DNA from 3 places in the Halopseudomonas salina genome. Region 1 is predicted to be linked to each of the others. Evidence: predicted binding sites of a transcription regulator. Region 1 holds the regulator's gene; each other region holds the start of a gene.

Region 1 (10,881 bases):
GATGTTTTCATGGGAAGTGTCGAGCAACAGCGCTGCAGCCAGTCCTTGAGGCACCTGCCCCTTGTGCTGGAACAGGTTGAAAACGCTGCTGGTCAAGCTGTCCGGATCATGGCCGAAGTAGCTGGTCATCGAACCATGGGGGTCCAGATCGACCACGAGCACACGCTGTCCCTGATCGGCCAGCAAACCGGCCAGGGCTACGACGGTGGTCGTTTTGCCCACCCCGCCCTTCTGATTGGATACAGCCCAGACTTTCATGCCCTTCCTCCGACAACAGATTGACGCGACACGCGTACCGACACACTCACAAACCTACAAAGCAGGAGTCGTGCCAGATGCACTGCCCGCACCGGGCGCAGCGCCGGATTCAATGCGCGCTTCACGCATTGAGTCCACTTCAGTTGCTGCATTTCCGGCAAATGCCTCGTGGCGTTTATCGGTGAAACGCGAGACCAGCAAGACCACCCGCCGGTTGGCTCTGCGTCCGGCAGCCGTTGTGTTGTCTGCTACCGGGCGATATTGACCATAACCCACGGCTGCCAATCGACCTGCATCAACCCCGCCGTTGTCGAGCATCCGCACCACACTGGCCGCACGCGCGGCAGAGAGTTCCCAATTGGTTGGATACGCCCGCGAGCGCATCGGGATATTATCGGTAAAGCCCTCTACATGAATCGGATTCTCATAGGGCGCCAGGATTTTGGCAATACGTTCAATCAGCGGGAAGGCGGCGTCCAGGGGTAATGCATCCCCACTGGGGAACAACAATCCGGAATTCAACTCTATCTCGATCCACAGCTCGTTGCCGCGGACTTCGAGGTCACCTGCACTGATCATATCGCCAAAGGCCGAGCGCATGGCGTCGGCAATGCTTTCAAGGGCATCGGCGCCTTCGCCCTGGCCGTCATTGCCAGCCGTACCCGGCTGCTCGCTGGTGTCGATACCCCGCGGAACGTTGTTGCCGACCTGGATCGGGTCGATGGTGCGCTGGGGTTGATTGAATGCACCGACCAGTGTGTCGGACAGGACTTTGTATTTGCCTTCGTTGACCGATGAAATGGAATACATGACAACAAAAAAGGCGAACAGCAAGGTAATGAAGTCGGCGTAGGACACCAGCCAGCGTTCGTGATTTTCGTGCTCTTCCTGTCGTCTGCGACGCATGCTGGACCCCTGCGGTTAATCGAGGAAGCCTTCCAGCTTCATCCCGATGGAGCGCGGATTTTCGCCTTCGGCGATCGACAGCAAGCCTTCAACCAGCATTTCCCGGTAGCGCGACTGTTGCAATACGACTGACTTGAGCTTATTGGCCACCGGCAGCAGGAACAGGTTGGCCAGGGCAACACCATAGATGGTCGCCACAAAGGCAACGGCGATACCGGTACCCAGCATGGATGGGTCCGCAAGGTTGCCCATCACGTGGATCAGGCCCATGACCGCACCGATAATACCGATAGTGGGAGAATAGCCGCCCATGCTTTCGTACACCTTGGCGGCCATCAGGTCATGATTTTCCCGGGTCAGCAGGTCAACCTCGAGAATACTGCGCAAGGCTTCCGGCTCGCTGCCATCAACCAGCAGCTGCAGGCCCTTGCGGGCGAATACGTCACGTTCGATCTCGGCGATCTGCTCAAGACCCAGCAGACCTTCCTTGCGCGCGATGGTGCTCCACTCGATCACCTGATTGATGCCTTCCTGCAGGCGGTTGCCTGGGGGCACGAAGATCCAGCGGGAAATGACCAGCGCCCGCTTGAAGACCTTCAGCGGGGTCTGGATGAACGCGGCACCCAGGGTGCCGCCAAAGACAATCAGCGCGGCCGGACCATTGAGCAGGGCGCCAACATGCCCCCCCTCGAGATAGTTGCCCCCGAGTATCGCAACGAAGGCAAGAATCACACCGATGATGCTGAGGATATCCATTAGCTGAGCTCTGCCAGATGGCGGCCGATGTCATCGAGGCTGTAGATCCCGTCAGCCAGATTGGCCTTGGCGATGGCCATGGGCATGCCGTAGATCACGCAACTGGCCTCGTCCTGAGCCCATACGTCACTGCCTGCCTGTTTGAGCATCCGCGCGCCCTCACGGCCATCCGCGCCCATGCCGGTGAGTACCACCGCGAGCACCTTGTCGCGAAACGTCTTGGCCGCAGAACCGAAGGTCACATCCACGCAGGGTCTGAAGTTCAACCGCTCATCTCCGGGAAGTATACGCACCACCCCGCGGCCATCCAGCATCATCTGCTTGCCGCCGGGGGCAAGCAGGGCCACGCCAGGCTTCAAGGTGTCACCATCTTCGGCCTCCTTGACGCTGATACGGCAGAGTTTGTCCAGCCGCTCGGCAAAGGCCTTGGTAAAGGCTGCCGGCATATGCTGGATGAGGAGCAAGGGTGAGGGGAAGTTGGCCGGCAGTTGAGTCAATACTTTCTGCAACGCCACCGGGCCGCCAGTGGAAGTGCCGATCGCCACCAGTTGGTAATGCTTTTTGCGCGGCGGCGGGCTATTACGTATAGGTGTGGGTGCGGGCCGTGGTGTTGCCGGCTCAGCGGGACGCAACCCGGGCCGGGCGGAGGTAGCGCCTGTAGAGGGAGCCGGAGCCGGGGTGGCGAGGGAGGCCGACGCTGAGGTGGAGCCCGATCCGCCAAGACCCAGTGAGCGCCGGTTGGTGCGGGCCAGGGTATGTACCCGCTCGCAGAGCAACTGCCGGACCTTGTCCGGATTGCGCGAGATATCTTCGAAATTCTTTGGCAGGTAATCTGCGGCGCCGGCATCCAGAGCGTCGAGACTGATCCGCGCGCCCTCATAGGTCAGCGACGAGAACATCAGAACCGCGGTGGGACAGCGCTGCATGATTTCGCGCACGGCCGTTATGCCATCCATCACCGGCATCTCGTAATCCATGGTGATCACGTCTGGACGCAATGCAAGGGTCTGGTCCACGGCTTCGCGCCCGTTGGATGCGGTGCCGACTACCTTGATCTGCGGGTCGCCCGCCAGGATTTCCGTCACCCTGCGACGGAAAAACCCGGAGTCGTCCACCACCAGCACCTTGACTACCATAGGCTATCTGCTCTCCTGAAACCTGAAGGGCACACTGCCGGACGGCAGCGTGCCTGTATCCATTTAATGCGCGACCATGCCGACTAACTGCGGCGCGCGTAACGCTTGAGCAGGCTGGGGATATCCAGAATCAGCGCAATACGACCGTCACCGGTAATGGTCGCGCCGGACATGCCGGCAGTGCCCTGCAGCATGCGTCCCAGCGGCTTGATCACCACTTCTTCCTGACCGACCAGTTGATCGACCACGAAGCCGACACGCTGCGTACCCACCGAGACGATAACCACGCTGGCGGCGGAACGGTCTGAAGTATCCTCGACACCCGGCATCAGCCAGCGCTTGAGAAAGAACAGCGGCAGGGCCTTGTCACGGACGATGATGACCTCCTGTCCGTCCACCACGTTGGTGCGCGACAGGTCCAGATTATAGATCTCGTTCACGCTGACCAGCGGCAGAGCAAAGGCCTGATCGTTCAGCATCACCATCAGGGTCGGCATGATCGCCAGGGTCAGGGGCACCTTGATCGCAATCACCGTACCCTGGCCCTTGGTGGAAGTGATGCCAATGGTGCCGTTGAGCTGGGAGATCTTGGTCTTGACCACATCCATACCGACACCGCGGCCGGATACGTCGGAAATTTCGGTCTTGGTCGAGAAACCGGGTGCCAGAATCAGATCGAAGCATTCGCTCTGGGTCAGACGATCGGCAACCTCCTTGTCCATCATGCCCTTCTCGACTGCCTTGGCGCGCAACACTTCGGCGTCCATACCACGGCCATCGTCGGTAATCGTCAGCAGGATGTGATCGCCTTCCTGTTCGGCGGCCAGCACTACCTTGCCGGTACGCGGCTTGCCCGCGGCTTCCCGTTCGGCGGGCAGCTCGATACCGTGGTCGACCGAGTTGCGCACCAGGTGCACCAGGGGGTCGGCCAGAGCCTCGACCAGATTCTTGTCCAGATCGGTCTCTTCACCGATCATGTCCAGGTTGATTTCCTTTTTCAGGCTACGCGCCAGATCCCGGACCACGCGTGGGAAGCGGCCAAACACCTTCTTGATCGGCTGCATCCGCGTCTTCATTACCGACGACTGCAGATCAGCGGTAACCACATCAAGATTGCCGACTGCCTTGTTGAGCTCCTCATCGCCGCTGCTCACGCCCAGGCGCACCAGGCGGTTACGCACCAGCACCAGCTCGCCGACCATATTCATGATCTCATCAAGACGGGCGGTATCGACCCTCACCGTGGTTTCGACGGCGGGGTTATCGGAGGCAGCCCCGGCCTTGTCCTTGGGTACCGGCGGGATAGAAGGTGGTGTTGGCGGTGCAGTGTCGGTGGCGGCCGCTGATACGGGACTGGCCGCCTTCGCAACGGGCTTGGCTGCTTTTTTTGCGTCAGCCGCCGGTTTGGCGGGAGCAGAAGCCGGCTGCGGGTCAATCACTGTCGGCGGTTTACCATTCCCATGCAACTGGTCAAGCAGCGCTTCGAATTCGTCATCGGTTATGTGATCTGACGCTTCGGGCTCCGGTGCGGATGTGGCAGCGGGACTGGAGGCGGCCGCAAGACCCGGGGCTGCACCCTTGCCATGGAGTTCATCCAGCAGCGCTTCAAATTCGTCGTCGTTGATTTCGTCACTCGTCGGTGCGGGTGCAGACGGCGGCGCGGCGGCAACGGCGGCGGTGGCGGCTGTTGTTGCGCCTTTGCCATGCAACTGATCGAGCAGCGCTTCGAATTCGTCATCGGTGATTTCGTCACCCGTGCCGGAAGCCGGAATGGCTGCGACTGCGTCAGTCTGTGCAACGGCACCGGATGGCTGTGCATCTGCGGACGGACCATGCAGCGCATCGAGCAACTGCTCAAACTCATCGTCGGTAATATCGCCCTCGGCTACTGTCGCTTCCGGCGCCTGGACGGCCTGCGGTTCAGGTGTCGCCGGACTGGCTTCGGTGGGCAGTGGGTCGCTTGCGGGCTCGTCAGCAGCTGGCGTTGCCAGTCGTGCAAGGGCCTCGAGCAGGGCTGGATCGGCGGGCGTTGGCGGGGTGCGCTCGCGCACTTCGTCAAACATGGTGTTGACGCTGTCCAATGCCTGGAGGACGACGTCCATCAGCTCGGAATCAACCTTTCGCTCGCCCTTGCGCAGGATATCGAAGACGTTCTCGGCGATGTGACAGCAGCCTACCAGCGCGTCGAGCTGAAGAAATCCGGCGCCACCCTTGACGGTATGAAAGCCGCGGAAGATAGCATTGAGCAAGTTGGTATCGTCGGGACGATTTTCCAGCTCGATAAGCTGTTCGGACAACAATTCCAGAATCTCTCCGGCCTCAACCAGAAAGTCCTGGAGGATCTCTTCATCCGCATCAAAGCTCATGCATCCACTCCCGGGTAGCGCTTGTTATTAGAAGCCCAGGCTGGACAGAAGGTCATCGACTTCATCCTGCCCTGAGACAACATCTTCTCTTTTATCGGCATGAATCTGCGGACCTTCACCCTTGGGTGACACTTTTTTTGCTTCGGGGGTGGCTTTCTGATGCTCTATGCCGGCAAAACGATCCACCTGACCGGCCATGCGTACCAGATCCAGCAAGCTTTCCTCGACGTCATGCACCAGAGTAATCACCCGCTTGATCACCTGACCGGTGAGGTCCTGATAATCCTGAGCCATGACAATCTCATTCAACTGACCGCTGACCTGGGTGGCTGAGCTTTCGGTTTTCTCCAGAAAGTCACCCATGCGCTTGTACAGGTCGCGGAATTCGCCGGCGGCCATTTCGCGTCGCTGCAGACGTTCCCAGTCGGTGCGCAGTGCAGCGGCTTCCTGGCCCAGATTGGCAACGATAGGCGCACTGGCGTCAACCAGATCCATGGTGCGGTTGGCCGCCTTGTCGGTGAGTGTCACGACATAGTCCAACCGATCCGAGGCATCCGAGATACGCGTGGCTTCAACATCATCACCCAGCGCCTGGCTGGTATCGAGCTGAAAGTTGACGATGGCGTTGTGCAGCGCACGCGTCAGCAGCCCCACTTCATGATAGAGACCGCGGTCGCGTGCCTGATTGATCGCGTGAATGACCAGTATGGCTTCGCCGAACTGCCCTTTCTCCAAGAGATCGACCAACTGCCGCGCATTGTCCTTCAGGGAATGTTCGTATTCCTGAGCGGTAGCCTGGCCGGTGTCCTTACTTAACGCCATAACCTGTACCCCGGTTGTTATTTAGCCTGAACGCGCTCGAAGATCTTCTCGATCTTTTCCTTGAGTGCCTGAGCGGTAAACGGCTTGACAACGTAACCGTTCACACCGGCCTGGGCGGCCTCGATGATCTGATCGCGTTTGGCTTCAGCGGTAACCATCAACACCGGGAGATGCTTGAGGCGTTCGTCAGCTCGTACTGCACGTAGCAGATCGATGCCGCTCATGCCGGGCATGTTCCAGTCGGTAACCAGAAAGTCAAAATTACCGCTTTGCAGCATTGGCAGCGCGGAGGTGCCATCATCGGCTTCCGCCGTGTTGGTGAACCCCAGGTCGCGCAACAAATTCTTGATGATGCGCCTCATCGTTGAAAAATCATCAACGATGAGAATTTTCATATTCTTGTCCAAGTCGACCTCCGTACACACCAGGAAGAGTGCGTTGTCACACTCCGTTAAGCTACTGGCCAAACAAGCCTTTCACGTTTTATTGACGCCAGTGTAACCGGAGTGGCCCAATCGTGCTGCCTCCGCTGACATTAGTTCGTCTTCGTACCTGTTACTGCCAGGCGATATTCTCGTTCTGTGGGCATTGTCCGGATGTTGACCACAAAATCAATCATTTCGCCATCCGCCCAGCCTGGCGCGCAGCCGCGCTGCGCACTGACTGTGTAACTGACTGACGCGCGACTCACTGACACCAAGCACTGCGCCTATTTCCTTGAGGTTCAGCTCTTCGTCGTAATATAGCGACAGCAGCAGACGCTCACGCTCGGGCAGGGTGTCAATTGCTTCCACCAGAGCCTGGCGAAAACGCTGGTCCTCCAGCCCGCCAAAGGGCTCTTCGTCGCCGTGTGCGTCGGCCCGGGTTCCGGATTCGAGCAGGTCATCGAAGCTGAACAGCTTGCTGCCGGCTGTATCATTGAGGATCGAATAATATTCCTCAAGACTCATTTCCAGCTCTGCAGCTATCTCCTGATCCTTGGCATCACGTCCCAGCCGCGACTCGACGGCGCGCACTGCATCACTGACCATGCGAGTATTGCGGTGTACCGAACGTGGCGCCCAGTCACCCTTGCGTACCTCATCGAGCATGGCCCCACGAATACGGATACCGGCATAGGTCTCGAAGCTGGCGCCCTTGGAATTGTCAAACTTGCGAGAGGCTTCGAGCAAGCCGATCATGCCGGCCTGTATAAGATCATCAACCTGGACGCTGGCCGGCAGGCGGCCCAGCAGATGGTAGGCAATACGCTTGACCAGAGGAGCGAACTGTTCGACCAGACGATCCTGGGAACCCGCGGAACCCTGTGCGCGTGTATACATGCTCACCCCACCTGCCGTTAAGGTCATAGGCCTGTTCCGGTCTGTTGCACCAGGCGCTCGACAAAAAATTCAAGGTGGCCGCGTGGATTGGCCGGTAATGGCCAGGCGTTCACCTTCTGTGCGATCCCGCGGATCGCCAGCGATGCCTTGCTACGCGGGAAAGCATCATATACCGCGCGCTGTTTCTGCACCGCCTTGCGTACGTTTTCATCGTAGGGTACCGCGCCAACATACTGCAGGGCCACATCCAGAAACCGATCGGTGACCTTGGTCAGCTTGCTGAACACCAGACGACCTTCCTGGGGAGTGTGAACCATGTTGGCCAACACGCGAAAGCGCGTCATGCCGTGGTCACGATTAAGCAGTTTGATCAGCGCATAGGCGTCGGTAATCGAGGTGGGCTCATCGCAGACAACCACCAGAACTTCCTGGGAGGCGCGTACGAAGCTCACAACCGAATCGCCGATTCCGGCGGCGGTGTCGACAATCAGCACATCGATATTGTCACCGATTTCACTGAACGCCTGAATCAGACCCGCATGCTGCTGGGGATTGAGGTTGACCATGCTGGCAGCGCCGGAAGCGGCTGGAACGATGCGGATCCCCCCGGGGCCGTTGAGCAGCACATCGCGCAGCTCGCAGGTTCCTTCCAGCACGTCAGCCAGCGTCGCCTTGGCCTTGAGTCCGAGCAGAACGTCGACGTTGGCCAGACCAAGGTCAGCATCAAGCAGGACGACACGCCGCCCCAAATCGGCAAGTGCGAGGCCGAGATTGACTGACACGTTGGTCTTGCCTATGCCGCCCTTGCCGCCGGTGACCGCAATAACCTGAACCGGATGTTTGCTGCCCATCTGCGTTGATTACCTTCTTATAAGTTCGGTTAGCTTGCCCGCTGGGTGTGTAGTATACCGGCAAACACATCTGCCATGGCCTGATCTGCCGGCGCCTCGTTGCCCGCCAGACTGACCGCGCGGCTGACCAGCTGATGCCCCACTGCCTTGGCAATATCATCCGGTATGCGCTGGCCATCTGCCAGATAGGCTACCGGTAAACCCTGTTGCATGGCCAGACCCAATGCTTCTCCGAGAGTGGCTGCCTCGTCGACCTTGGTCAACACGCAACCGCTGAGGCCACAGACCTTGTAGGTGTGATAAGCAGCCTTGAGCACCTGATACTGACTGGTTGCTGCCAGCACCAGCAACTTGCTGACACGATGGCCCAGTGCCGCCAGTTGATTGAGCTGGCCGTGAAGATGCGGGTCCTGGGCCTGAAGGCCGGCGCTGTCGACCAGCACCAGGCGCTTGCCGGAGAATTCCTGAAGCACATCGGCCAGGCTGTTTTGCTCGTCAACCACGCGCACCGGCACATTGAGAATACGCCCAAGGGTACGCAATTGCTCGTGGGCACCAATGCGATAGGTATCCATGGTGACCAGAGCCACATGCTGGCTGCCATGCTTGAGCACATAGCGTGCGGCAAGCTTGCCCAGGGTGGTGGTCTTGCCGGCGCCGGTGGGACCGACCAATGCAACAATGCCGCCCTGATCAACCAGCTCTTCGCGCATGACCGGGATGCTGTGGGCCAGGTGCGCCAGCAGCATCCGCCAGGCCTGGCGCGTATTGGTTTCGTTAGCTACCAGTTGCAGCAGCTTCTGGCTCAATTCGGCTGGCAGGCCCAGTTGGGTAAGACGCCGCCAGAGGCTGGCCTGTTGTGGGCGCTGCTGATTGACCTGACCCCAGGCCATGCTACCCAACTGCGCTTCGAGCATTTCGCGCAGACCGGCAATTTCATCGCGCATGGCGCTCAGGCCGGAGCTGCTTTCGGGTTCGGAGTGAGTCTGCTGCCGAGTGGGTGCTGCCTGGGCGCGGGGCGCCTCGGGGACCGGGTCGGCGATTTCGTTATTCAGTCTGTCGAGCAGCTCGCGGGCAACAGGCGAGCCATCGCGCACTGCCTGGCGCATGGTCTCGCCAAACAACTGCCGATTGACGCTGGGCTGCTCGGTCGAACGGTCGCCGGCCTCAAGCTGAGCCCGGGCGCTGACGATGCGCTCCTGGGTTTTCTTGAGCTCCTGGCTCAGGCCTGGGGTGGGCGGAGTCAGGCGTGGCGCTTCGTAGTCCACCGCGGCGGTCAGTTCCACGCCGCCAACAACCCGGCGGTTGCCGATAATCGAGGCGTCGGCACCCAGCTCCTCGCGGACCAGCTTCATCGCCTGGCGCATATCGGCAGCAAAGAACCTTTTTACTTTCATGGCTGACCCACCCTTCTATTCGTATGTATTAGCTTTGGCCGACCGTAGCAACGATGGTGACCTGCTTGCTGTCCGGTATTTCCTGGTAGGACAGCACATGGGCTCCGGGGGCTGCGTAGCGAACAAACTTGGCCATCATGCCGCGAACCGGTCCCGCTACCAGCAATATCGCCGGCTTGCCCTGCACTTCCTGCCGCTGTACCGCATCGGCCAGTGAACGCTGAAGCTTCTCGGCCATGCCCGGTTCGAGCATGATGCCGTCGTCACCCCCCTGACCGGCCTTCTGTAGACTCTGTAGCAATATCTGTTCCAACCTTGGCTCCAGAGTGATCACAGGTAGCTCCGAGTCAAGCCCTACAATGCTTTGTACGATGGAGCGAGCCAGCGCCACGCGAACAACCGCAATCAGTGCGCCAGGATCTTGACTCTTGCCAGGCTGGTTGGCGATAGCCTCGGCGATGGTGCGAATGTCCCGGACCGGCACCTGCTCCTGCAGCAGGCCCTGCAGAACCTTGAGCAGCCCTGACAGGGAAATGATGCCAGGCACCAGCTCCTCTGCCAGCTTGGGGGAAGCCTTGGCCAGCACCTGCAGCAACTGCTGAACCTCCTCATGACCAAGCAGTTCGTGGGCATGCTTGTGCAGTATCTGATTGAGGTGGGTGGCCACCACGGTGCTGGCGTCCACCACGGTATAACCCAGTGATTGCGCCTGATCCTTCTGCATCGGCTCGATCCAGACTGCATCCAGACCAAACGCCGGATCCTTGCCGGCCAGGCCCTTGATCTCGCCAAAAACCTGACCCGGGTTGATGGCCAGCTCGCGGTCGGGGTACACCTCGGCCTCCGCCACACCCACGCCCATCAGTGTGACGCGATAGGAATTGGGCGACAGATCCAGGTTGTCGCGAATATGCACAGAGGGCATCAGAAAGCCCATGTCCTGGGAGAGCTTCTTGCGCACACCCTTGATTCGCGCCAGCAGCTGGCCCCCCTGGTTGCGATCAACCAGGGGAATCAGGCGGTAACCGACTTCCAGGCCGACCATATCTACCGGAGTGACGTCGTCC
Region 2 (10,881 bases), on a different contig from region 1:
CGGTTGCTGACGGCGTCGTGGTAGGCTCGGTTCTGGTCAACAAGATCGCAGAGCATGCAAATCAACCCGAGGAGGGTCGGCAGGCTGTCAGCAAGGTGATTCGCGAGATGCGCACTGCGATGGACGCCTGAACAGGCGCAACCCTATTGGTCAAGAAAACAGATAAGGATTGGCAATGAGCAACTGGCTGGTGGACAAACTGATTCCCTCTATCGTGCGCTCTGAAGCACAAAAGAGCAGCGTGCCCGAAGGGCTCTGGCGCAAGTGTCCGTCCTGTGACGCGGTGCTCTATCGCCCGGAGCTGGAAAAGAATCTGGATGTGTGCCCCAAGTGTGCGCACCACCTGCGGATCAACGCGCGTCGCCGCCTGGATATTTTTCTTGATGAAGAAGGTCGCAGCGAGATAGCGGGCGAACTCGCCCCTGTTGATCGTCTGAAGTTTCGCGACAGCAAGAAATACAAGGATCGACTGACCGCCGCACAGAAGGATACTGGCGAGAAGGACGCACTGGTGGTAATGCAGGGTACGCTCAAGGGCAGTCCTATTGTCGCCAGCGCATTCGAGTTCAACTTCATGGGTGGCTCCATGGGCAGCGTCGTTGGAGCGCGCTTCGTGCGGGGGGCCGAGACCGCATTGCGTGAGCGCATCCCCTATGTCTGTTTCTCTGCTTCCGGTGGGGCGCGCATGCAGGAAGCATTGTTTTCGCTGATGCAGATGGCCAAAACCAGTGCAGCCCTGGCAAAGATGAAGGAGGAGGGGATTCCCTTTATCTCGGTCATGACGGACCCGGTTTATGGCGGTGTGTCGGCCAGCCTGGCAATGCTCGGAGACCTGAACGTTGCAGAGCCCAACGCGCTGATTGGTTTCGCGGGTCCGCGGGTTATCGAACAGACGGTTCGCGAGAAACTGCCACCCGGATTTCAGCGCAGCGAATTTCTTCTGGCCCATGGCGCGCTGGACATGATTGTGCCTCGCGGCGAGCTGCGTGATCGGTTGGCCAGTATCCTGAGTATTCTCACAGATAAGCCGGCACCGGTTTCACAACTGGAGTTGGACGAGACCGAAGCCGGGACCGCTTGATGCTGGCTGCAGATCTGGCGGGCTGGCTGGCCCGTCTGGAAAAGCTGCATCCCACTGATATTGAAATGGGTCTGGAACGGGTTGCCGAAGTGGCTCGGCGCACGGGTATCCGGCAACCCGGCTCACGGGTTTTTACCATTACCGGCACCAACGGCAAGGGCTCAACCTGCGCTGCGCTCGATAGCCTGCTACGCCGGTCGGGCTTGAGAACAGGTGTTTATACCTCCCCTCATTTGCTCACCTACAATGAGCGCGTCTGTGTCGACGGCCAACCTGTCTCCGACCATCAATTATGCGATGCATTTGCCGCAATAGATCTGGCCCGCGCCGAGATCTCTCTTACCTATTTCGAGTTCGGCACTCTGGCGGCAATGTACTTGTTTCAACTCGCCGAGCTGGATGCCTGGGTGCTCGAGGTCGGGCTCGGCGGTCGACTCGATGCGGTGAACATCATTGATCCGGATGTGGCGATAGTCACCAGTATTGGCCTGGATCATCAGGAGTATCTCGGCAATACCCGGGAGGCAGTGGGTTTCGAGAAAGCAGGCATACTGCGTACCGGTAAACCTCTGGTTTGCAGTGAAACGGACCTTCCTCAAACCTTCGCTGCTGCGGTGGCAAGGCTGCAGGTACCTGTTCAACAAAGGGGGATCGGCTATGGCTGGGAATCCAGCGATAGTGGATGGTCAATATGGGGCGTTGGTCCCAAGTTGACTCCCCGGCGTGTGAATCACCTGCCGCCTGTGCATCTTCCCCGTGATAATCTCTGCAGCGCTCTGCAGGCTTTCTGGGCAGCAGGTCTGGATCTGCCGGATAACCAGATCATTGAAGCGCTTGACGCGGCCCGGGTGCCCGGCCGTCTTGAGCAGCGCACAATCAGCTGGCACGGCCAGCCTCGCAGACTGTTGCTGGATGTGGGGCACAACCCCCATGCCGCGGGTTTTCTTGCCCAGCAGCTGCGTGCTCGACCCCTTGATCGTCATGCGGTCTTCGGTTTGCTCGCAGATAAGGATCTCGCCGGTGTCGTACATCCCTTGTTGGGAGTGTTCGACGGCTGGGCGGTGGCGCCTCTGGATAGCCCGCGGACCCGCCCGAATATCGAGCTGGTAACCCATTTGACAGCGTTGAGTGAGCGCGTCGAAGCCTTCGAATCAGTACCCGCGGCTCTCGAACAGGTGTTGGAAAATACGCCAGCAAGTACCGAAATTGTGATATTCGGGTCGTTTTTCTGCGTTTCAGCCGCCATACTCTGGCTGGATGAACAGACACGGGAAGTGAGCAATGGATGACAAATTGAAGCAGCGTCTGATAGGTGCACTGGTGCTGATCATAGCGGCAGTGGTCTTTCTGCCGATGCTCCTGTCCGGGCAGGATGAAACGGTGCGGGTAGAGGTGGAAGTACCCGAGGCGCCGGTTATGGATGAAACCGAGATAAGAACTGCGGCGCCAATAGAGATGCCCGAGCCGGAGCCTGTTCCGGACATTCCTCCTCCCGGTGAAATAGTCGAGAATCCCGAACAGCCCGTTACATCTCCGGCACAGGTCGAGACCAAGCCTGTCCCCGAGCCGCCCGAGCCCGAAGTGGCAGCCCCGGCCATTGCCGAAGGTAGCTGGGTCGTACAGCTGGGTAGTTTCAGTGGCGCCGCCAATGCAGAAGCGTTGCGCGATACTCTGGTTTCCCAGGGCTACAACGCCTATACCCTGTCTGCCAGGGTGGATGGCAGCGACATTACCCGTGTATTTGTCGGCCCACTGATTGACCGGGCCGGTGCCACAAAACTTCGCGACGAGTTGGCAAAAAGACACGGCATGCAAGGACTGGTTACAGCCTATGACGTCGGTACAGGCAAGAGATAGCGGTTCCGAAGCGGGCAGGGGCTCTGTTAGAATATCGGCCTGTTCTTTTTCGGGTGGTACGTCGTGACGCTAGGCTGGATCGATTGGGCCATTATTGCCATCATTGCCGTGTCGGCCCTGATCAGCCTGGCCAGAGGTTTCGTCAAGGAAGCGCTGTCCCTGCTGACATGGGTTATTGCCGGGCTCATTGCCTGGATGTTCGGTGGGGCCTTGGCAGGTCATCTCTCGCCCTTCATCGAGACTCCGTCCATCCGCGTTATTGTTGCCTGCAGTATCCTCTTTATTTTGACGCTGTTACTCGGCGGCCTGATCAACTATCTGATCGGCCAGTTGGTCCGTGTGACAGGGCTGAGCGGCACGGATCGCTTTCTCGGCATGATTTTTGGCGCCGCACGCGGCGCGCTATTGATTGTCGTCGCAGTGGGCCTGCTCAGCCTTGCCCCTGTCGAAGGTGATGTGTGGTGGCGGCAGTCCGAACTGATCCCCCATTTTCTTCTGGTGGCCGACTGGTCCAAGAATATGATTCTCGGTTTTTTCGGTCGCTGATTCTTGCGCTTATCAGCAGAAAGCGTAGTACGCAAAAGAGGTATTGAGGCATGTGTGGCATTGTTGGCATAGTGGGCAAGTCGAACGTCAATCAGTCACTGTATGACGCTCTGACCGTGCTGCAACATCGTGGCCAGGACGCCGCCGGCATCGTAACCTGTGATCGGGGCCGGCTCCATTTGCGCAAGGATAACGGGCTCGTCCGGGACGTCTTTCATCAGCGGCATATGCAGCGGCTGGTGGGCACCATGGGCATAGGTCACGTGCGCTACCCGACCGCCGGATCCTCGAGTTCGGCCGAAGCTCAGCCGTTTTATGTGAATTCCCCATACGGTATTACTCTGGCTCACAACGGCAACCTGACCAACGTCGAACAGTTGTCGCGGGAAATTTACGAGTCGGATCTGCGTCATGTGAACACTAATTCCGATTCGGAAGTACTACTAAACGTGTTTGCCCACGAACTGGCTCGCGGGGGCAAACTGCAGCCAGGCAAAGAAGATATCTTCAATGCAGTGCGCGCCGTTCATGCCCGCTGTACCGGCGGCTATGCGGCCATCGCAATGGTGACCGGCTATGGCGTGGTCGGGTTCCGTGATCCCCATGCGATTCGCCCCATCGTCTTCGGCAAGCGTGAAACCGAAAACGGTACCGAGTACATGATCGCTTCTGAAAGTGTGTCGCTGGACGTGCTTGGCTTTGACCTGATAAGGGATCTTGAGCCGGGCGAGGCGGTATATATCACCGACAAGGGCGAGCTGCATACTGCCCAGTGCGCTGAAAACCCCAGTTACTCGCCTTGCATCTTCGAGCATGTCTATCTGGCTCGTCCCGATTCCATGATAGACAACGTGCTGGTCTATAAAGCACGACTGCGCATGGGTGAAAAACTGGCGGAGAAGATACTTCGTGAGAAACCGGATCACGGTATCGATGTTGTGATCCCGATTCCCGATACCAGTCGCACCTCAGCCGTAGAGCTGGCTAATCATCTGGGCGTGAAATTCCGCGAGGGATTCGTCAAGAACCGTTATATCGGTCGCACCTTCATCATGCCCGGACAGGCTGCACGGAAGAAATCCGTGCGTCAGAAGCTGAATGCCATCGAGCTCGAATTTCGTGGCAAGAACGTCTTGCTGGTTGACGATTCGATTGTGCGCGGTACTACCTGCAAGCAAATCATCCAGATGGCCCGCGAGGCGGGCGCTGCCAAGGTGTATTTCTGTTCTGCGGCACCTGCGGTGCGCTTTCCGAACGTATATGGCATTGATATGCCTAGTGCCCATGAGCTTATCGCTCACGGCCGTACTACCGACGAAGTTGCTGAACTGATTGGCGCAGACTGGCTGATTTATCAGGATCTGCCAGATCTGATCGATGCGGTAAGCGAGGGTAATCCTAAGCTCACCCGTTTCGATTGCTCGGTATTCGACGGTGATTATGTGACCGGGGACGTGAACGAGGCATATCTTGGCAAGATCGAACAGGCGCGTAACGACGCAGCCATGTCGACCAGCGAAATGGGCAGCGCGGTGATCGAGCTGCACAATAACTAGACCAAGGACTCGGTACCAATCAACAGGCACCGACAGCACAAGTGAGTCTGATATGACTGAAGAATGGGATGCTGGTCGACTCGACAGTGACCTTGAAAATGCCGGATTCGACACGCTCGCGGTGCGGGCGGGTCAGCGCCGGGGGCCCGAGGCGGAGCACGGCGAAGCACTGTTTCTGACCTCAAGCTATGTGTTTCGTAGCGCTGCTGACGCCGCTGCATGTTTTGCTGGCGAGGCTAAGGGCAATGTCTATTCACGCTATATGAACCCGACCGTGCGTACCTTCGAGGAGCGTATGGCCGCACTTGAGGGCGCCGAGCAGGCGGTGGCGACCGCCTCCGGCATGGCCGCCATAATGGCCATGATCATGAGTCTGTGCTCTGCCGGCGATCATGTGCTCGTTTCACGGAGCGTTTTTGGCGCCACAGTCAGCCTGTTTGACAAGTACTTCAAGCGTTTCGGTCTGGAATATGGCTATGTGGAATTGACTGACCTGGGGGGGTGGAAAGCGGCGTGCAAGCCCAATACGCGTTTGTTTTTTGTCGAGTCCCCCTCCAATCCTCTGGCTCAGCTGGTTGATATCCGTGGCCTTGCCGGGATTGCCAGAGAGCAGGGTGCACTGTTGGCGGTGGACAACTGTTTCTGTACCCCGGCCCTGCAAAAACCGCTGGAACTGGGTGCAGACCTGATCATTCATTCTGCTACCAAATACATCGATGGTCAGGGTAGGTGTCTGGGCGGACTTGTTGCTGGCCGACGAGAGCACATGCAGGAAGTCGTGGGTTTTTTGCGCACGGCAGGGCCGACGCTGAGCCCGTTTAACGCCTGGGTATTTCTCAAGGGTCTGGAAACCTTGCGCCTGCGCATGCAGGCACACTGTGCGAGCGCCCAGTATCTGGCGGAGTGGCTGGAGGCTCAGCCGGAAGTAGAACATGTGTATTACGCCGGTTTGCCTAGCCACCCCCAGCATGAGCTTGCCCGAACTCAACAGAAGGCATTCGGTGCCGTCGTGAGTTTCGAAGTGCGCGGTGATCGCGCTGCGGCATGGCGTTTTATCGATGCAACGCGCCTCATGTCTATTACTGCCAACCTGGGCGACAGCAAAACGACTATTACCCATCCTGCTACCACTACCCATGGACGACTTTCTCCAGAAACCCGCGCCACCGCGGGAATCAAGGAAAACCTGATCAGGCTTGCCATCGGTCTGGAAGAGGTGGAGGACCTGCAGGTTGATCTGCAGCGAGGGCTGTCAGCTCTTTCATTGTAATTATCAGGTATGTTTTGCCAAACGTTTCACATTAGTGCGAAAAAGATATTTGTATTGTGATGATGCTGTTTTAAGTTGGTCGAGCCGCAGGGAAGCGGGTCAAGCCTGCCATGCAGTACCCGGCAGTGCGGCATCAAACTCACAAGGAGAATATCCAATGAAAAATATCTTTCTGGCACTGTGCCTTTCCCTTTCTGCTCTTTTGACCTTGCCAGCTATGGCAGAGCCCGCAGAAACTTCTATGGTCAGCGTGAACATCAACCAGGCCAGTGCTGCCGAGATGGCTGAAGTGTTGCAGGGAGTAGGTGAGTCCAAGGCGCAGGCGATTGTCGATTACCGGGAAGAAAACGGTAACTTCGCGGCTGTCGGTGACCTGGCCCAGGTCAATGGAATCGGGCCCGCTACCATCAAGAAAAATGAAGCGCGCATCGCTCTGGAGTAACTACAGGCGCCGAACTCGCCACCCAGGGTGGTGAGTTCAGGTCCTTAATCGGCTCACCGAATCACTCAATTGATGGGCCAGTCCCGCCAGCTGTTCGCTGGTAGAGGCGCTTAACAAGGTCTGCTCGACCGTTCTCTCGGTTACATCCCGAATATGTACGATGCTTTGAGTAATAGCTTCTGCCGCCTGACTTTGCTGCTCAACGGCGGAAGCGATCTCACTATTGCCATCCCGAATCTGGCTTACGGCCGTGGTAATAACTGCCAGAGATTGTCCCGCCTCGTTGCTCTGCTCCACGGACTCCCTTGTAAGGCCTGCGCTGGCTTGCATATCCTGCACTGCATCTGTTGTGCCGCCCTGCAGGGCCTCGATCATTCTCTGGATTTCGTCGGTAGAGCTCTGCACACGCTGAGCCAGTGCCCTCACCTCGTCGGCCACGACAGCAAAGCCGCGCCCCGACTCGCCGGCGCGGGCAGCTTCGATCGCAGCGTTGAGCGCCAGCAGGTTGGTTTGCTCGGCGATGCTGCGAATCACGTTTACCACCCCGCTTATTTCTTGACTGTGGCCCTGTAGGGTTTCCATATGCCGGGTACAGCGCTCGATACTGGTTGCCAGGCCCGCGATCGTGCTGCTGACCCGCGCAACCTGGTCGCGTCCGTTACGTGCCAGGTCATCAGCCTGCAGGGACTGGTCCCGGGTCTTCGAGCTGTTGGAGGCGATGTCCTGCACCGTTGCACTCATCTCGTTTACCGCAGCGGCGACCATGTCTGTTTCACCCTGCTGGCTTATCATGCCGTCGCGCACGCGACTCATTACCTGGGCCAGCTCGGAGGCGCCTTGATCGAGTTGCTCTGCGGCCTTGCGTACAGCGCCCACTACCTGTTGCTGGGATGCCTGCATCGCATTGAAGGCCCGCGCGATGGAGCCGATTTCGTCCCGGCTATTCGCCTGGGCACGCAGCGTGAGATCACCACGTTCCTGTACGGCAAGCATGATGTCTCGTACCGCAATGATATGTCGGGTAATAAAGCTGATCAGTAGCTGTGACACCACGAGTACGGCTAGCATCAACACGAATACGGCGACGGCATACAGGGGGGCTCGAGCCATTGTCAGTTCAAAAAAATCAATGCGCTGCACCCCCATAAGGCGAAGATCACCTTCGCTATTGAGGGCCCATGCGCCGGTAAACGCATCGGCCTCTTTTGAGCCCAGTTCTTCTGCCGGAATCCATGTGGGAGTCGAGAAAGTGCGTGAGCCGGCTTGCATGGCCGCTGGGGGCGTCAGAGCTTGCAACCATGGAAATGCAGTCTTGTCATAGGAGGCTTGTATCAGGGCCTGACCCATATCCCGGCGCTGGTCCTGCAGACTTTGCCGTTCAACCATCAGGGCGACGAGCACTAGAACAAGGGTGCTGGCAAAGGCGACGGCATTGACGGCCCAGAACTTGTATTTCAGAGGAATATGTTGAAGAAAGACCATGCCTGCTCCCAAGGGGTGTTGTTGTGTACCGGGGCGCGATTATAGAGCCCTTACGTTGATATCGGTTGATGCGGGTCAAACTTGACCGCAATGTATGAGTTTTCAGGCGCCGCGTAGCTGTCACTGATCGGTTATACTGCGCGACTGAAAAAGGAACATGCTGATATGACCCAATCGCCTGAACCCCTGATGATCAATCAGGATGCTGAATTAGCCCACTGGTGCTCACAGTGGCTGAAGCTTTCGTACGTCGCAGTAGACACCGAGTTTGAGCGTACTGAAACCTTCTATCCGATTGCAGGCCTGATTCAGGTTAGTGACGGTAGGCAAGCGTTTCTCGTTGATCCATTGGCAATAAGCGATTGGTCCCCGCTGGTCGAGGTATTGCAAAGCCCCAGCGTTATCAAGGTTCTGCACTCGTGTAGTGAGGACATCGAAGTCTTCCTGAAGCTATGCGGCGTGGCTCCGGCCCCGTTGTTTGACACCCAACTGGCCGCAGCCTATCTGAACATGGGTTTTTCCATGGGGTATTCACGCCTGGTCAAGGCGTTGCTGGATATCGATCTGTCCAATGAAGAAACCCGCTCTGATTGGTTGCAACGCCCGCTGAGTGAATCTCAGCTCCGCTATGCCGCGGCCGACGCGGTGCATCTTGCCGAACTCTATCAGCTAATGGCCCCCCGTATTGAAGCGGCCAGCCTGACCCCGTGGTTGCTCGAGGATACGGCCGAACAAGTGGCCGCAGCACAGCGCATCCAGGAGCCGGAAACGGCCTTCATCAACGTTAAGCAGGCCTGGCGTCTGAAGCCTAATGAACTTGCGGTTCTCAAAGTGCTCGCCACCTGGCGTGAGCGTGAGGCGCGCGAGCGTGACCAGGCCCGCAACCGCATGCTGCGTGAGCGTACCTTGTGTCCGCTTGCCCAGCGTCAGCCTGATAATCTGCAAGCGTTGGCACGTATTGAGGACATGCATCCACGTACGGTGCGTCAGCATGGTAGCGAAATTCTCGAGCTTATCCGCCAGGGACAGAATGTGCCTCCAAGTGAGTGGCCTGAGCGTTTGCCTGAGCCACTCCCTGCCGATGCCAACGGGCTGCTCAAGGCCCTGCGCAAGGTGGGGCAGGCCCATGCCGAACGTCTGAATATCGCGCCCGAAATAGTGTTGCGCAAGAAAATCACTGAAGCGCTGGTGAGAACCGGCTTTCCCGCTGGGCCTTATACTCTCCCGGAGGAATTCATTGGCTGGCGACGTGAATTGATGGGAGAAGAGTTACTGGCTATCGCCAATGCCAGGGATGCCAATTCATGAAAGTGATGTGCTCTATCTACCGTAGCAAGCGCAAGCAGGGCATGTACCTGTATGTGCCGCGCAAGACCGATATGGCTGAACTTCCCGAGTCACTCATGCAGTTGTTTGGCGCGGCCGAGCTGGCCATGGATCTGGTGCTGACCGAGCAGCGGACATTGGCTCGGGAGGATATCCACAAGGTACTGGCCAATCTGGAATCCCAGGGATACCACCTGCAGATGCCACCCAGGGAAGATGAGTATCTGATCCATCTACCCGATGAACTGCTGTACCGCAACGACCCGATCTGAAGTTTCCTGTTCAGCCGGGGCTGCAAGTTGGTTCAATACTGGCGTGGCTCTGAACGCAGGGGGTCGAGCAGGTAGCTCAGGCCGTTGTGATCGATTTCTTGCATCAGGGCCAGCAGCCGTCCGATTTCGCCGGACGGAAAACCTTCACGTGCAAACCAGTTCAGATAATGCCCCGGCAGATCCGCGATTTTACGGCCCTGGTATTTTCCGAAGGGCATTTCCCTGGTCACCAGCAATAGCAGATCTTCTGGAGCCATCGTTCTCTCTCGGTTACAAAATCACAGTTTACCAGTATCTGCACAGGAAGCCGGCAAGAGGAAACTCGCGTACCCTGTGGCCATTGCACGTCAACCATCACTCACAGGTAACAGGAACCAATATGATAGTTAAAGCATTGCGAACAGGTCTGGGTAATCTGATCATCTTTCTCGACTTCATTACCCGTCCGAGAAAGATGAAACGGTCAGCCGAAAATCAGGCTGCGGTAGAGCAGGCCGCTGCTGGCCTGGCCCTTTATCAGTTCAGGGCCTGTCCCTTTTGCGTTCGCACCCGCCGTACCCTGCACCGGTTAAATGTGCCTGTGACCCTCAAGGATGCCAAAAACAATCCCGCGGATCGTCAGGCATTGCTCGAGGAGGGTGGCAAAATCAAGGTGCCATGTCTGCGAATCGAGGAAGAAGGTAAAGTAACCTGGCTGTATGAATCAAAGGTGATTGGTGCCTACCTTGAGGACCGCTTCGCTACTGCCTGATTACAAGGTTCCGGTTCCGCGGTAGATGCAGCCGCTGGTGCAGGTTTCTCTGATGGTGATCTGACAGAGTTCCGGCAGTAGCGGCTTGAGTTCCCGCCAGATCCATTGCGCCAGAATCTCGCTTGTGGGGTTTTCCAGACCGGGGATATCATTCAGGTAGTTGTGATCGAGGGTCTCATAGATAGGCTTGAATATGGCTTTGATGTCACCAAAGTCCCTGATCCAGCCAGTATGCGGGTCAGGATCGCCCTGTATATGTACCCCGACCTGAAACGAATGTCCGTGCAGCCTGCCACAT
Region 3 (10,881 bases), on a different contig from region 1:
AGCCAGGCTGAAAGCAGTGGTGCCAAGCTGCCTTCGCCCAAGGAGATCTGTGGCATCCTCGATCAGTACGTGATCGGCCAGGAACGGGCCAAGAAAGTATTGTCTGTAGCGGTGTACAACCACTACAAGCGCCTTAATCAGCGCGAAGGCAAGGACGACGTCGAGCTGGGCAAGAGCAACATCCTGATGATCGGGCCGACCGGCTCGGGCAAGACACTGCTGGCCGAGACGTTGGCGCGGCTGTTGAACGTGCCCTTCACTATTGCCGATGCGACCACTCTGACCGAAGCCGGTTATGTGGGTGAGGACGTCGAGAACATCATTCAGAAGCTGTTGCAGAAGTGCGATTACGATGTAGAGAAGGCCCAGATGGGTATTGTCTATATCGACGAGATCGACAAGATTTCACGTAAATCCGATAACCCGTCCATCACCCGTGATGTTTCCGGTGAAGGCGTTCAACAAGCGTTGCTCAAGCTCATTGAGGGCACCGTCGCTTCCGTACCGCCCCAGGGTGGTCGCAAGCACCCTCAGCAGGAGTTCCTGCAGGTCGACACACGCAACATTCTGTTTATCTGTGGCGGTGCTTTCTCGGGCCTGGAAAAGGTCATACGCGACCGTTCCGAAAAGAGCGGTATCGGTTTCAGTGCCAAGGTGCGCAGCCAGGACGTGGGCAAGAAGGTCGGTCAGACCCTCAAGGGCGTTGAGCCCGAGGATCTGGTCCGCTTTGGTCTGATTCCGGAATTCGTTGGCCGTCTGCCTGTTATTGCGACCCTGGATGAGCTTGACGAAGCTGCCTTGATCCAGATTCTTACTGAACCGAAAAATGCGCTGACCAAACAGTACGCGCGTCTGTTCGAGATGGAAGGTGTGGACCTGGAGTTTCGTACCGATGCTCTCAAGGCGATCGCCAACAAGGCTCTGGAACGTAAAACCGGTGCCCGTGGCCTGCGTTCGATTCTGGAAAATGTGCTGCTCGATACCATGTATGACATTCCCTCGGCAGAGCATGTCAGCAAGGTGGTAATCGATGAAAACGTGATTGGTGGTGATGCCAAGCCGCTGCTGATCTACGATTCAAGCGAGAAGCCACCCAAGGCCATGCCGGACGAATAATGTCCGCTGGCTGACGACGCCCGGTTCCCGAGAGGGGGCCGGGCGTTTTTTTTGCAGACCGGTGGGCAGTGCTCTCTTGTATCGCAGTATGTTCAGCGGCTTGTTTTTTCCGTGCGCTGCCCCCATCTTTAAATTCATGGACATTTTTATTACGGGTGCGGTCGATTATTGCGCCCCCCAGCAAGCGAGTTTCAGCCATGACGACACCTAGCGAATTTCCGCTCCTGCCGCTACGCGATGTAGTGGTTTACCCCCACATGGTCATCCCGCTGTTTGTGGGCCGCGACAAATCCATCGAGGCGCTGGAAGCGGCGATGGCCGGCGACAAGCAGGTTCTGCTGGTAGCCCAGCGTGACCCCAGCGAGGATGATCCGGGCCAGGATGGTATCTACAGCCTGGGCACCGTAGCGACGATCCTGCAACTGCTCAAGCTCCCCGACGGCACCGTCAAGGTGCTGGTCGAGGGCGAGCAGCGTGCACGCATCGAACAGGTAGATGAGCTGGGCACCTATCAGGTCGCCCGCGCAACACCCCTTGATGAAAGCGAGCTGGATGCCCGCGAGGCTGAAGTGCTGATTCGCAGTCTGATGAGTCAGTTCGAGCAGTTTGTGCAGTTGGGCAAAAAGGTGCCGGCTGAAGTGCTGTCATCGCTGTCCAGTATCGAAGAGGCCGGACGGCTGGTTGACACCATGGCCGCCCACCTGACTCTCAAGCTGGATCAGAAGCAGGAGATATTGGAGATCCTGCCTCTGCGAGAGCGCGTAGAGCATGTTCTAGGCGTGCTAGACAGTGAGATCGATCTGCTTCAGGTAGAAAAACGCATCCGCGGTCGCGTCAAGAAGCAGATGGAACGTAGCCAGCGCGAGTACTATCTGAACGAGCAAATGAAGGCCATTCAGAAAGAGATGGGCAGCGGCGAGGATGGCAACAACGAATTCGACGAATTGAAGGCCAAGGTCGACGCTGCCGGCATGAGCAAAGAAGCTCTCGCCAAGGCGACCACCGAGTTGAACAAGTTGAAGATGATGTCGCCCATGTCTGCTGAGGCGACAGTTGTGCGTTCCTACATCGAATGGCTGGCCAATGTGCCCTGGAAAAAGGCCAGCAAGGTACGCAATGACCCCGAACGTGCCGAAGCAGTCCTGGATGCCGACCACTACGGTCTTGAGGAGGTCAAGGAGCGTATTCTCGAGTATCTGGCGGTGCAGAAGCGCGTACGTAAACTGAAGGGCCCTGTGCTCTGCCTGGTAGGCCCTCCGGGTGTGGGCAAGACCTCGTTGGGTGAATCCCTGGCCCGGGCGACCAATCGCAAGTTTGTCCGCATGGCCCTGGGGGGCGTGCGAGATGAAGCCGAGATTCGCGGTCACCGGCGTACCTATATCGGCTCGCTGCCGGGTAAGGTCATTCAGAAAATGTCCAAGGCCGGAGTCAAGAACCCGCTGTTTCTGCTCGACGAAATCGACAAGATGGGCGCCGATATGCGCGGTGATCCCTCATCGGCTTTGCTCGAGGTGCTTGATCCCGAGCAGAATCACAACTTCAACGATCATTACCTCGAAGTTGATTACGATCTGTCCGACGTGATGTTCATCTGTACCGCCAACTCGATGAATATTCCCGCGCCGTTGCTTGACCGTATGGAGGTCATCCGCATTCCCGGTTACACCGAGGATGAAAAGATCAACATCGCCGAGCGTTATCTGGTTGCCAAGCAGATCAAGAACAACGGGTTGAAGAAAGACGAGCTGACATTCACCCGCGAGTCCCTGCGCGACATTATTCGTTATTACACCCGCGAAGCCGGTGTGCGTGGACTGGAACGACAGATCGCCAAACTGTGCCGCAAGGTGGTCAGAACACAGGTTGGCAGCAAGGCCAAGGACAAGGTGGTGGTCGATGGCGATCTGTTGGAAGAATTGCTCGGGGTACGCAAGTTCAAGTACGGACTGGCCGAGGAGGCCGATCAGATTGGTCAGGTGACCGGCCTTGCGTGGACCCAGGTTGGTGGCGAGCTGCTCAGCCTGGAAGCCGCTGTGGTGCCCGGTAAGGGCCGCCAGATCAAGACTGGCTCTCTGGGTGATGTCATGCAGGAATCCATCAGTGCGGCCCTGACAGTGGTTCGTAGCCGTGCGAGTAGCCTGGGTCTGGGTGCAGACTTCCACGAGAAGCACGATATCCATATCCACGTTCCGGAAGGGGCTACGCCGAAGGACGGCCCCAGTGCCGGCGTTGGTATGTGCACGGCGCTGGTGTCAGCCCTGACCCGTATTCCGGTCCGGGCAGACGTAGCCATGACCGGAGAAATCACCCTGCGCGGACAGGTTCTGCAGATTGGTGGTCTCAAGGAAAAGCTGCTTGCGGCGCATCGCGGTGGAATCAAGACAGTCATCATTCCCTACGATAATATTCGGGATCTCAAGGAGATCCCCGACAACATCAAGGAGGATATTGAGATAAAGCCGGTGAAATGGATTGACGAAGTATTGCAGATTGCGCTGCAATACGTGCCGGAGCCCTTGCAAGAAGGGGTTGAAGAGATGGTTGCAAAGGATGACAATCAGACTACCGATACGAAAAAGCGTATCAGTACCCACTGAGGTAGCAGCGGTCCGCTTCCGAACAGTCATCCAACAGGGTAATCTGTTCGCGAGCGGACCGGGGGTACCACAGGCATTCCTTGACACGGTTTTTGACCGCTTGCTATAAAGCGTGCTTCGACCTTCGCAGGTATGCTGACTGGCCACAGCTTTGCTAAGACCACAAGCTTACAAAACGACTAACAACTCATTTGAAATTAATAAGGGGACTTAGAGTGAACAAGTCTGAATTGATTGATGCCATTGCCGCTTCCGCCGATATTCCTAAAGCTGCAGCTGGCCGTGCTCTTGACGCCGTCATCGAGTCCATCACCGACGCCCTGAAGGCTGGTGATTCGGTAGTGCTGGTTGGTTTTGGTACTTTCGCTGTCAAGGATCGCGCTGCTCGCACCGGCCGCAACCCACAGACTGGCAAGCCGATTGAAATCAGCGCCGCCAAGATTCCGGGTTTCAAAGCGGGTAAGGCACTGAAGGACGCTGTGAACTGAGCGCGTCCAGTTACTGATTGTCTGTGTCGGGGCGCAAGCCCTGGTATCTACTTCGAACCATAGCCAGGCGCAGCTACAATCGCTGTTGAGGCAAGCTTCCACTCATGTGGTTCGGTCAGTTTCCAAGAAGGCGCATCATCCTTGATGCGCCTTTTTTGTTTACCAAAGAATAACAGGCCGGCGATCAATGATCGGCGGTACAGGCAGCGCCATAGGGTGGCTGTAGATGACTAGGGTTTCGGGGGCAAGATGCTGCAAAAAATGAGGGACAATGCGCAAAGCTGGGTCGCCAAGGTGATCGTAGGCGTCATTGTGCTGATTTTCGCTTTGACCGGCTGGGAATCCATTAGCCGTTTCGGTAGCAACGATCAGAATGCTGCCGCGGTCAACGGGACAGAAATCACCAAGTTCGAGCTGGAGCAAGCCGTCGCACTGCAGCGTCGCCAGCTGGTGCAGCAACTGCAGCAGCTTAACGACAACTTCGACCCCAATATGATTGACGATGGGTTACTGCGTCAGTCGGTGCTTGATGGTCTGATCGAGCGAGCGGTGCTGGTCGAGGGGGCTCGGGATTTTGATCTGCGCATTTCAGAGCCCATGATCGATCAGTTGATCCTCTCCACCCCGGATTTTCAGGTAGAGGGTGAGTTTGATGCCAACCGGTTCGATATTGTCATCCGCAATATGGGGTTGGGTTCACGTCTGGCGTTTCGCGACCTGGTTCGCCAGGAGTTGTTGCTTGCTCAGTTACGCAATGCATTTGAAGCCACAGCTTTTGCTACCCGGACCGAGCGGCTGCAACTCGCTCGCCTGGAAGAGCAGACCCGCGATTTCGCCGTAATTGAATTGCCCATCCTGCGTGATGAAATCGATGTGGCCGAAGAGGAAATCGAAACCTATTACACCGCCAATGCAGATCAGTTCATGACCGAAGAACAGGTTGTGCTGGAGGTGCTGGAGCTGTCGCGAAACGACTTCTTCGAGCAGGTAGAAGTCGACGAACAGGCTTTGCAGGCCCTGTATGAGCGTGAGATCGGCAACTTGACAGAGCAGCGTCGCGCTTCGCATATCCTCATAGAGGTGACAGACGAGGTCAGCGAAGAACAGGCCCTCGAACAGGCGCAAGCTGCTCGGGAGCGACTGGATGCCGGTGAAAAATTTGCCCAACTGGTCGAGGAAGTATCCGACGATATCGGTACCGCTGCTAGCGGTGGAGACCTGGGCTACACCGTGCGGGGTAGCTTTGATCCGGAGTTTGATGATGCGCTCTTTGCACTGGAAGAGGGCGAGGTGTCTGACCCGGTTCGCACCAGTTTTGGTTACCACCTGATCAAGCTTACAGGTATGGCTGCGCCGGAAATGCCCAGCCTGGATTCCATGCGCGAAGGGCTGGTGGCGGAGTTGAAAGCCGAGCAGGTAGAGCGTCGCTACGTCGAGGCTTCCCGTGAGCTGGCCAATCTGTCTTATGAGTCTCCAGACCTTGCCGAACCGGCGCGTGCCCTGGGACTTGAAGTTGAAACTATCGGCCCGGTCGGCCGCGAAGGTGGTGAAGGTCTGGCAGCCAACCCGCGGGTCATGACTGCTGCTTTTGAGGAGGAGGTCCTGCAGGACGGCCTGAACAGCCAGCTACTGGAACTCGATGCCGATACTTCCGTAGTGATCAGGGTGAAAGAACACATGCGAGCCAAGCAGCGGCCACTCGAAGAGGTATCTGCCGATATAGCCGATACCCTGAGTTTCCAGAAAGCCGTAGAGCAAACCCGTGGACAGGCTGAAGAGCTGGTAACGGCCTTGGAGTCCAATAGCACAGAGCCTCAGCAAGTGGCCGAGCAGCTCGCTGCTTCCTGGGAAAGCCATGAAGCCATCAACAGGTCCAACAACGAGTTGCCGCAGATGCTGTTGCGTAATGTCTTCGCCATGCCGCGTCCGTCTGAGGGTGACTCTGTATATGGTCACGCCCGTCAGGCTGACGGCAGTCAGTGGATTGTTGAGCTGCGCGGCGTAGCTACGCCGGAGTCACTAGAGGCTTCGGCTGAAAGCGACCTTTACAAGCGGTACATTGCTGGGCAGACCGGGCAACAGGATTTCACTGCGCTGCAGGAAAGCCTTCAAGAGCGGGCTGACGTAGAGCGTTTCTGAGAATCAAGGCGGTCAATAGCGGCCGCCTACCCGTAAAAGCCTGGCCAAAAAAAGCCACTCCTGTCATGGGAGTGGCTTTTTTTTGTTGATTTGACTTGCGCAGAATCCTGCGCTAGCAAATAAAGCTAAAGTTTCAGTACAGAGCTGCGTTAACTTAAGAAGCCCCTCCTAAAGAGCATCGCTGCCATGTCCATGCATTTGCGCTTCAGTCATAAAATATTGACGGCTGCCTGCCTTGTGGTGGTGTCCGTCTTTCTGGCCTTTGCAGTCTACAACGATTACATCCAGCGCAAGACATTGCAGGAAAGTCTGCAAACCTACCTTACCGACGCCGGCAGCCTAACCGCCGAAAATATCAGTAACTGGTTGTCCGGCCGGATTTTACTTATGGAAAGTCTCGCGACCAACCTGGCTGCAGATGACGGCAGTCGTCGGGTTGAATTGCTTGAACAGCGCACTCTGAAGCAAACCTTCGACTTCAGTTATCTGGGTGAGACTGACGGCAGCTTTACCATGCGACCTGAGTCGGAAATGCCCGCTGACTACGATCCCAGAACCCGGCCCTGGTACAGTGAAGCTAAAAAGCTGGGTGCTACCACTCTTACCGAACCTTATCTGGATGCAGCCACCGGTGATTTGATTATCACCGTAGCCACGCCTTCGGGTAGCGGCGTAGTGGGAGGAGACCTGAATCTGCAGAAAGTGTCGGGCATTATCAATGCCCTGGACTTCAACGGCATGGGTCACGCTTTCCTGGTGAGTAGCAATGGCACTGTGTTGGTCCACCCGGATACCAATTTGCAAATGCAGCGGCTCAGTGACATCTATACCGGGAGCAGTCCTGTTCTCGATAACCGCTTGGCGGAAGTGGATCTTCAAGGGCATCCACGGTTGGTGACCTTTCTGCCTGTAGTGGGTCTACCGGGTGTCGATTGGTATGTGGGGCTTTCAGTAGACAAGAATGCGGCATTCGCCAGCCTGACCCGGTTTCGCGTCTCTGCACTGATTGCGTCGCTGGTCGCGATTGTGAGTATTGTTCTGCTCCTGGGGTTGTTGATGCGGTATTTGCTGCGACCATTGAAGACGCTGAGCGCGGCATTGGGGGATATTGCCCAGGGTGAAGGTGATCTGACACAGCGACTCCCTGTCACCAGTCAGGACGAATTCGGTACCCTGGCTGCTGCATTCAACCAGTTCATCGAGCGTATTCATGCGTCGATCAAGCAGGTTTCCTCCACCAGTGGCGAGCTCAACAGCGTGGCACTACGAGTGCTTGATGCCTCGAACTCAAATCTGGCCAGTTCCGATGAGCAATCGAGTCGGACCAACAGCGTGGCCGCGGCCATTAATGAATTGGGCGCTGCTGCCCAGGAAATCGCCCGCAATGCCGCTGATGCCTCCAGTCAGGCCAGCAAGGCGCGCGGTGGTGCGGAGCAGGGCAGTGCGGTTGTTGCCGAAACAGTTCAGGCAATGCGCGACCTGTCAGGCAAGATCGACAACGCCAGTGTCAGCATCCAGGCCCTGAATACCAGAACAGCGGATATTGGCAAGATTCTGGATGTCATCCAGAGCATTTCGGAGCAAACCAATCTACTTGCGCTGAATGCGGCCATTGAAGCGGCGCGTGCGGGTGAGGCCGGTCGTGGATTTGCTGTTGTGGCTGATGAAGTGCGTAATCTGGCGCACCGCACGCAGAGCTCAGCCCGAGAGATCCACGAAATGATCGTTGATTTGCGTGGCGATGCGGCGAGCGCGGTGCAGGCCATGGACGAAAGCAAGCGTTTCAGTGAGCACACGGTGACGGTGGCAAGTCAGGCGGGTCAACGGTTGGCCGACATCAGTAGTGGCATTGGTGAGATTGACAATATGAACCAGTCAGTAGCTACTGCTACCGAAGAGCAGACTTCGGTCATAGAAAGCCTGAACGTGGATATTACTGATATCAACACACTGAATCAGGAAGGGGTGGAGAACCTGCAGGCCACTCTGCGCGCCTGTCGCTCTCTGGAGCAACAGGTTGAGCATCTGCAGCAGTTGGTCGGCAGTTTCCGGATCTGAGCAATGTTCCCGTTACTGACGGCATCAGGGCGCAGACCTGAAACAAAAAAGGCCTGAGTTCGGTAACTTGCCGAGCTCAGGCCCTGGAGTCAGGCAAACCGCTATTCTGATGGCTGCTGCAAAAGGGGCCGTCCTCTAGACGACCATCGCAAACGGCTCAGTCTTCCAGATTACCCATGGCGGTGATGTTGAAGCCGCCATCCACGTACATGATTTCACCGGACACGCCGGATGCCAGATCCGAGCACAGGAAAGCGCCGGCGTTACCGACTTCATCTATGGTTACGTTGCGGCGCATCGGGGTCTGCTTTTCGTTGTGCGAAAGCATCTTGCGGAAGCTCTTGATACCGGATGCAGCCAGGGTGCGGATCGGTCCAGCGGAGATCGCATTGACGCGTGTTCCTTCCGGGCCCAGGCTGGTGGCCAGATAACGCACGCCGGCTTCGAGGCTAGCCTTGGCCATGCCCATCACGTTGTAGTTCGGCATGGTGCGCTCAGCGCCCAGATAGGACAGGGTCAGCAGGCTGCCATTGCGGCCCTTCATCAGTTCACGACCGGCCTTGGCCAGGGCAACGAAGCTGTAGGCGCTGATATCGTGGGCAATACGGAAACCCTCGCGTGTAGTCACAGCGGTAAAGTCGCCGTCGAGCTGGTCACCAGGGGCGAAGCCGACCGAATGCACTATGCAATCCAGGCCATCCCATTTTTTTGCCAGTTGGGCAAATGCCTCTTCGATCTGGGCATCATCCGCCACATCGCAGGGGAAGCACAGCTCGGGCCCTGAGCCCCATTCCGCCGCAAACTTCTCGACGCGATCCTTGAGCTTGTCATTCTGGTAGGTGAACGCCAGCTCTGCGCCTTCGCGGTGCATTGCCGAAGCGATACCCGAGGCAATGGACAATTTGCTGGCTACGCCAACGATGAGTACGCGCTTACCGCTTAAAAATCCCATGCTTGTTTCCTGTTTTTCTACTTGGCCTGTGTGTCTTTGGCCGTGTTGACGGATACCGGTCTGGCAAAGGCGGCCTCGAGCAGCTGATGCGTGTATTCATGCTGCGGTGAGGAAAATATCTCCCTGGCCGAACCCTGTTCGACGATTTCACCCTGACGTATCACCATCAGCTCGTGGCTGAGGGCTCTGACCACTGCCAGGTCATGGCTGATGAACAAGTAACTCAGATTGTGCCTGTGCTGCAGGTCGCGGAGCAACTCGACTACCTGGCCCTGTACGGTGCGATCAAGCGCCGAGGTGGGCTCATCCAGCAGAATCAGGGATGGTTTGAGTACCAGAGCCCTGGCTATAGCTACCCGCTGCCGCTGCCCACCGGAAAACTCGTGGGGGTAGCGGTGGCGGCTGGCAGGCTCCAGACCCACTTCCTGCAGGGCCTGAATAACCATTTTCTCACGCTCTTCAGCATTGCCAATGCCGTGGATCTCCAACCCTTCACTGATGATCTGGGCAATCGACATGCGAGGACTGAGGCTGCCGAAAGGATCCTGAAAAACCACCTGAAACTGCCGGCGCATCGGCCTTACCGCATTCTGGCTCAAGCCATCCAGACGTTTGCCGTTGCACTCGATCAGGCCCTGGCTTTCCACCAGCCGCAATAAAGCCAGCCCCAGGGTTGTCTTGCCTGAACCGCTTTCCCCCACAATCCCCAGCGTATGCCCCGTCTTGAGTGTAAATGAGGCATCAGTTACGGCTTTGACATGATCCACTGTGCGCCGTAGCACACCCTTGCGGATCGGGAACCAGACCCGAAGCTGCTCGGCTCGCAGTATCACCGGTGCATCGGGATTCACCGTTACCGGATCTCCCGTGGGGTCAGCTGCAATCAGCCGCTGGGTATATTCATGCTGCGGATCGGCAAATAGCCTGGCACATTCATTTTCTTCGACGACACAACCCTGGTACATGACACATACCCGATGGGCAATTCTGCGTACCAGGTTCAGGTCGTGGCTGATCAGCAGCAACGCCATACCCAGCTTCTGCTGCAATGATTTGAGCAGTTCGAGGATTTTCAGCTGTACGGTCACGTCGAGCGCTGTGGTTGGCTCGTCGGCGATCAGCAGCTCGGGCTCATTGGCCAGGGCCATCGCGATCATGACCCGCTGGCGTTGGCCACCGGAAAGCTCATGGGGATAGGAGCCCAGACGGCTGGCAGGATCGGGTATGCCAACCAGATCCAGCAATTCCAGGGTTCGCTCGCGGGCAGCAGCCTTGTTCAGGCCCTTGTGCAATACCAGTACTTCATTGATCTGTCGCTCTACCGTATGCAACGGGTTGAGCGAGCTCATCGGCTCCTGGAAGATCATCGAAATACGATTGCCACGTACTTGACGTAGTCGCTTTTCGCCAGCCTGCAGCAGGTCCTCGCCCTTGTACAGAATGCGGCCGCTGGGGTGACGTGCCTGGGGGTAGGGCAGCAGGCGCAATATGGAGTGCGCGGTGACCGATTTGCCGGAACCGCTTTCGCCGA

The links. The regulator FliA, encoded in region 1, starts transcription of late flagellar genes. The targets are predictions, from matches to a motif close to CTAAAGTTTNNNNNNNNNNNGCCGNTAA.
Region 2: the regulator FliA is predicted to act here: its motif matches at 8,293-8,320, upstream of IEV54_RS14685 (methyl-accepting chemotaxis protein).
Region 3: the regulator FliA is predicted to act here: its motif matches at 6,466-6,493, upstream of IEV54_RS15635 (methyl-accepting chemotaxis protein).

The regions. Positions count from the first base shown of each region.
Region 1 covers NZ_BMFF01000003.1:175,036-185,916, forward strand. The annotation lists gene IEV54_RS08185 (ParA family protein) at 1-258, opposite strand, end outside; gene motD (flagellar motor protein MotD) at 313-1,164, opposite strand; gene IEV54_RS08195 (flagellar motor protein) at 1,180-1,920, opposite strand; gene IEV54_RS08200 (protein-glutamate methylesterase/protein-glutamine glutaminase) at 1,920-3,056, opposite strand; gene IEV54_RS08205 (chemotaxis protein CheA) at 3,140-5,422, opposite strand; gene IEV54_RS08210 (protein phosphatase CheZ) at 5,450-6,244, opposite strand; gene IEV54_RS08215 (chemotaxis response regulator CheY) at 6,262-6,639, opposite strand; gene IEV54_RS08220 (RNA polymerase sigma factor FliA) at 6,856-7,593, opposite strand; gene fleN (flagellar synthesis regulator FleN) at 7,590-8,417, opposite strand; gene flhF (flagellar biosynthesis GTPase FlhF) at 8,447-9,814, opposite strand; gene flhA (flagellar biosynthesis protein FlhA) at 9,843-10,881, opposite strand, start outside.
Region 2 covers NZ_BMFF01000007.1:54,445-65,325, reverse strand. The annotation lists gene trpA (tryptophan synthase subunit alpha) at 1-131, shown strand, start outside; gene accD (acetyl-CoA carboxylase, carboxyltransferase subunit beta) at 176-1,081, shown strand; gene folC (bifunctional tetrahydrofolate synthase/dihydrofolate synthase) at 1,081-2,370, shown strand; gene IEV54_RS14710 (SPOR domain-containing protein) at 2,363-2,938, shown strand; gene IEV54_RS14705 (CvpA family protein) at 3,002-3,484, shown strand; gene purF (amidophosphoribosyltransferase) at 3,535-5,040, shown strand; gene IEV54_RS14695 (O-succinylhomoserine sulfhydrylase) at 5,093-6,310, shown strand; gene IEV54_RS14690 (ComEA family DNA-binding protein) at 6,468-6,752, shown strand; gene IEV54_RS14685 (methyl-accepting chemotaxis protein) at 6,789-8,234, opposite strand; gene rnd (ribonuclease D) at 8,400-9,542, shown strand; gene IEV54_RS14675 (YcgL domain-containing protein) at 9,539-9,832, shown strand; gene IEV54_RS14670 (DUF3820 family protein) at 9,865-10,089, opposite strand; gene IEV54_RS14665 (glutaredoxin family protein) at 10,212-10,583, shown strand; gene queD (6-carboxytetrahydropterin synthase QueD) at 10,584-10,881, opposite strand, start outside.
Region 3 covers NZ_BMFF01000008.1:90,191-101,071, forward strand. The annotation lists gene clpX (ATP-dependent Clp protease ATP-binding subunit ClpX) at 1-1,116, shown strand, start outside; gene lon (endopeptidase La) at 1,314-3,713, shown strand; gene IEV54_RS15625 (HU family DNA-binding protein) at 3,905-4,201, shown strand; gene IEV54_RS15630 (SurA N-terminal domain-containing protein) at 4,451-6,340, shown strand; gene IEV54_RS15635 (methyl-accepting chemotaxis protein) at 6,527-8,398, shown strand; gene fabI (enoyl-ACP reductase FabI) at 8,556-9,350, opposite strand; gene IEV54_RS15645 (ABC transporter ATP-binding protein) at 9,368-10,881, opposite strand, start outside.